Regions from separate parts of the Pseudoalteromonas sp. SG43-4 genome, predicted to be linked through region 2. Evidence: predicted binding sites of a transcription regulator. Region 2 holds the regulator's gene; the other holds the start of a gene.
The links. Region 2 encodes NrdR, which represses ribonucleotide reductase genes. Its sites were predicted from a motif close to AAACACNANATNTNGTGTTT; they were not measured.

Region 1: nrdA (class 1a ribonucleoside-diphosphate reductase subunit alpha) is a predicted target of NrdR. The motif match lies at 1,128-1,147, and genes of this name have one in related genera.

Annotation. Positions count from the first base shown of each region.
Region 1 is NZ_JACJFB010000001.1:269,322-271,500, reverse strand. Features, by position in the region: gene nrdA (class 1a ribonucleoside-diphosphate reductase subunit alpha) at 1-1,008, opposite strand, end outside; gene H5160_RS01230 (HAD family hydrolase) at 1,417-2,097, opposite strand; gene ubiG (bifunctional 2-polyprenyl-6-hydroxyphenol methylase/3-demethylubiquinol 3-O-methyltransferase UbiG) at 2,097-2,179, opposite strand, start outside.
Region 2 is NZ_JACJFB010000007.1:21,113-23,291, reverse strand. Features, by position in the region: gene glyA (serine hydroxymethyltransferase) at 1-567, shown strand, start outside; gene nrdR (transcriptional regulator NrdR) at 983-1,432, shown strand; gene ribD (bifunctional diaminohydroxyphosphoribosylaminopyrimidine deaminase/5-amino-6-(5-phosphoribosylamino)uracil reductase RibD) at 1,599-2,179, shown strand, end outside.

The DNA.
Region 1 (2,179 bases), on a different contig from region 2:
GCCGTAATCTAGGTGGCGAACGCGGTTGTCATCTACACCACGGTTATTTTTAAGTACAAGTAGGTTCTCTACTTCTAAATGCCAAAGCGGGTAGAATAATGTTGCTGCGCCGCCACGTACACCACCTTGTGAACAACTTTTAACCGCTGTTTGAAAGTGCTTATAAAAAGGGATACAACCTGTGTGATACGCTTCGCCGTTACGAATATGGCTACCTAGCGCACGTATTCTACCTGCATTAATACCAATTCCCGCACGTTGTGAAACGTATTTAACAATAGCTGACGACGTTGCATTGATTGAATCAAGGCTGTCGCCACATTCAATCAATACACATGAGCTAAACTGGCGAGTAGGCGTACGTACACCCGACATAATTGGCGTTGGTAGAGATATTTTAAATAAAGATACTGCATCGTAAAAACGTTTAATGTAATCAGTACGTGTTTCACGTGGGTAATCTGAAAATAAGCTTGCTGCAACTAAAATATATAAAAACTGTGCACTTTCGTATATTTCACCCGATACACGGTTTTGAACGAGATACTTACCTTCAAGTTGCTTTACAGCAGCGTAGCTAAAGTTAAGATCGCGAGAATGATCAAGGTATGCATCAAGCTCATCTAACTCTTGCTCTGTGTAATCTACTAGTAAATGAGCATCATAGCGTTTATCGCCAACCATTTTTGTTACGTGGTCAAATAAACGTGGTGGCTCAAATTGACCGTACGCTTTTTTACGTAAATGGAATACAGCTAAACGTGCAGCTAAGTATTGATAATCAGGCGATTCTTTTGAAATCTGATCCGCTGCTGCTTTAATGATGGTTTCGTGAATGTCTTTAGTACGAATACCGTCGTAAAACTGAATGTGCGACTTTAATTCAACTTGCGAAACCGAAACGTTATTTAAACCTTCGGCGGCCCACTCAATAACGCGATGGATCTTATCCAGATCAAGAGGCTCTTTACGCCCGTCACGTTTGCTTACAGATAACTGTTGGTTCATTTGCCTGTATTCCTTGGGAATTATGTATTTTGACCAATGCTTTATACCTCGCCGGGGCAAGGTATATACTCATTTATTATAAGTTTCGCCATATTTGCGAATTTAATTGAATAACATTTGGCCACAATATCTGGTGTTGTTCAATTTAGAGATCACAAGATAGTGTGGTCTGAGTTGTTTTGCAAGGGACATAATTGCCCCTATTTGTGGATAACTTCGGGATAACGTATTTGTGTTAGTAGATACTCACCTTCGAACAATCATTTAAGTTGAAATATGCAAAAATCAACTAATGATCTGCTAAATTTACGCATTTTAAAAATAAATTTTGACTGCTTTTTTTATCAGCAAGCTTTGCGTAAAAACTAACACAATCACAATATATAGTGTTTATTAATTAACATGGCACTATATATGGTTAAAACCATCAATTGGGCTTTGCCAGTTAAAATCAGCATTCCAGCTGTTGGCTTCATCAATACTTGGTATGTAACCCCAAAGTGCCGTTGCTGTGCGCATACCTGCGGCTTTGCCTGCTTGTATGTCTCGCTGTGCATCACCAATGTACAAACAGCGTTTTGGTTGCACTCCCATAAGCTTTGCACAGTGTAGCAGCGGTAAAGGGGATGGCTTAGCTTCAGCTAAGGTGTCGCCACTTATTACTACACTAGCATTTTTCAATGCGGGAATTGCTGCCACTAAAGGATCAGTTAAAAACCCTGGTTTGTTAGTCATGATCCCCCATTTGATCTTTTTCTGATCAAGGGCAATAAGCAACGATTCAACACCGCTGAAGCAATGCGTGTGATTTGCTATGTTTGCAGCGTATTCGTCAACTAATTGCTTAATAAGCTCGCTTTGAGGTTGTGTGTCCCATAACTCTTTAAAACCAGCCTCTAATAATGCGCCTGCGCCGTTAGATGCCGCAGGACGGTATACATCACTACTAACAGGCTCTATTTTATTATTAATGAGAACTGCATTTAAAGCCGCACCTAAATCATCAGCGGTGTCGAGTAGAGTGCCGTCTAAATCAAATAAAAATGCTTCGTACTCAATAAGGGGGAGGGGGGCTTGAGAGTTAGCCATTAAGCTAACTTCTCGAAGTACAGTATGTAATTTACGCTAACGTCACTATTGAGCGTATATTGTTTTGATAGTGGGTTATAAG
Region 2 (2,179 bases):
ACACTTGCTGGTCCTCGTGGTGGTTTAATTATCTCTGCATGTGGCGACGAAGCAATCTATAAAAAGCTTAACAGCGCAGTTTTCCCTGGTGGCCAAGGTGGTCCTTTATGTCATGTTATTGCAGCAAAAGCAGTGGCATTTAAAGAAGCGCTTCAACCAGAATTTAAAGTATACCAAACACAAGTTGTTAAAAACGCAAAAGCAATGGTTGCTGTAATGCAAGAGCGCGGCTACAAAATTGTATCTGACAAAACTGAAAACCACTTATTCCTACTCGATTTAATCGATAAAGATATTACTGGTAAAGATGCAGATGCAGCCCTTGGTAACGCTAACATCACAGTTAACAAAAACTCAGTGCCAAACGATCCACGTTCTCCGTTTGTAACATCTGGTTTGCGTATTGGTTCTCCTGCAATCACTCGTCGTGGTTTCAAAGAAGAAGAATCAAAAGAGCTTGCTGGCTGGATTTGTGACGTACTAGATAACATCACTGATGAATCTGTACAGGCGCAAGTTAAAGAAAAAGTTAAAGCAATTTGTGCAAAATTACCTGTATACGCTTAATTGCATAAGCAGCAGTAATTTAGATCACATAGGCTAGGGGCCTGTTTATCTTTCGAGGTTTAATTTGCAGTAGTATGTTTGGTTTTTAGGCAAGGCAGAGTCTATGTAGTGTGGTTACTCCACACAAATAGGCGATAACGCAGCATAAATGCCAAACATGCACTGCCCTCGGGTTCGTCCTAGGGGCGATTTACTCTTTGTTGCCTACATGGATGTAGGTAAGGGGCGTGAGCAGGACGCGGAAGCTTTGCTCGGTTTTTACTTAGCCCACTAGGTTACAAACCTCGCGCCGCGATTAAATCGCCCCTAGATAGAACAAATTTAATCCTGAAAGGTCAACAGACCCTATTTTTTTGCTAAGATTAAAGGCCGCTAAATAGCGGCCTTTTTTGTTTTAAAACGGAAGTACCGAGCTATGCATTGTCCATTTTGTACCGCAAAAGATACTAAAGTTATTGACTCACGCCTTGTTGGTGGAGGCCATCAAGTTCGCAGGCGCCGTGAGTGCAACGACTGCCATGAGCGCTTTACTACATTTGAAGGCGCTGAACTGGTTATGCCTCGTGTTATTAAACAAGACGGCAGCCGCGAACCATTTAACGAAGATAAATTATTAAATGGCTTAAATCGCGCACTCGAAAAACGTCCAGTGAGCACAGAGCAAGTAGACGAAGTAGTGAATATAATAAAATCGCAGTTGCGTGCTACAGGTGAGCGAGAAATTTCAAGCCATTTGGTTGGTGAATGCATTATGGAAGCCCTCAAGAAGCTCGATAAAGTAGCGTACGTAAGATTTGCCTCTGTATATCGCTCGTTTGAAGACATACGTGAATTTGGCGAAGAAATTGCCCGCTTAGGGGAGTAATACCAATTTTATTAAAAATATGATCATTCTATCGCATTAAATAGCGCACTCACTGCGTTAAAAATTATTCATATAGAACAACTATATGTCATAATTTTAGCCTTGTTATTGCGCTATTTTCTTAGCGCTATAATGGACCACTTATTTAACGCAATTGGTATAATAAATGCTTAACCAAACTACTTTTACTGAACATGATGAAATGTATATGGCACGCGCCATAGAGCTTGCCAAAAAAGGTCGGTTTACTACCACACCTAACCCTAATGTTGGCTGTGTTTTAGTTAAAAATAATCAAATAATTGGTGAGGGGTTCCATCAATTAGCTGGTCAAGGTCATGCAGAAGTAAATGCACTGGCTGTCGCTGGAAAAAATGCACAAGGTGCAACGGCTTATGTAACGCTTGAACCGTGTAGTCATTATGGCCGTACGCCACCGTGCGCCGAAGGCTTAAAAGCTGCCGGTGTGGTAAAAGTAATTGCTGCTATGGTTGATACAAATCCACAAGTTGCTGGCAAAGGCCTTAAAATACTGAGCGACGCGGGTATTGACGTTGCTTACGGGTTACTCGAATCACAAGCTCGCGCACTTAACGTTGGCTTTTTTAAGCGTATGGAACAAGGCTTACCTTATGTGATTTGCAAAATGGCAGCGAGTATTGATGGTAAAACGGCGCTTAAAAATGGGCAAAGTAAGTGGATCACAAGTCCTGCTGCTCGACAAGACGTACAATTATACCGAGCGAA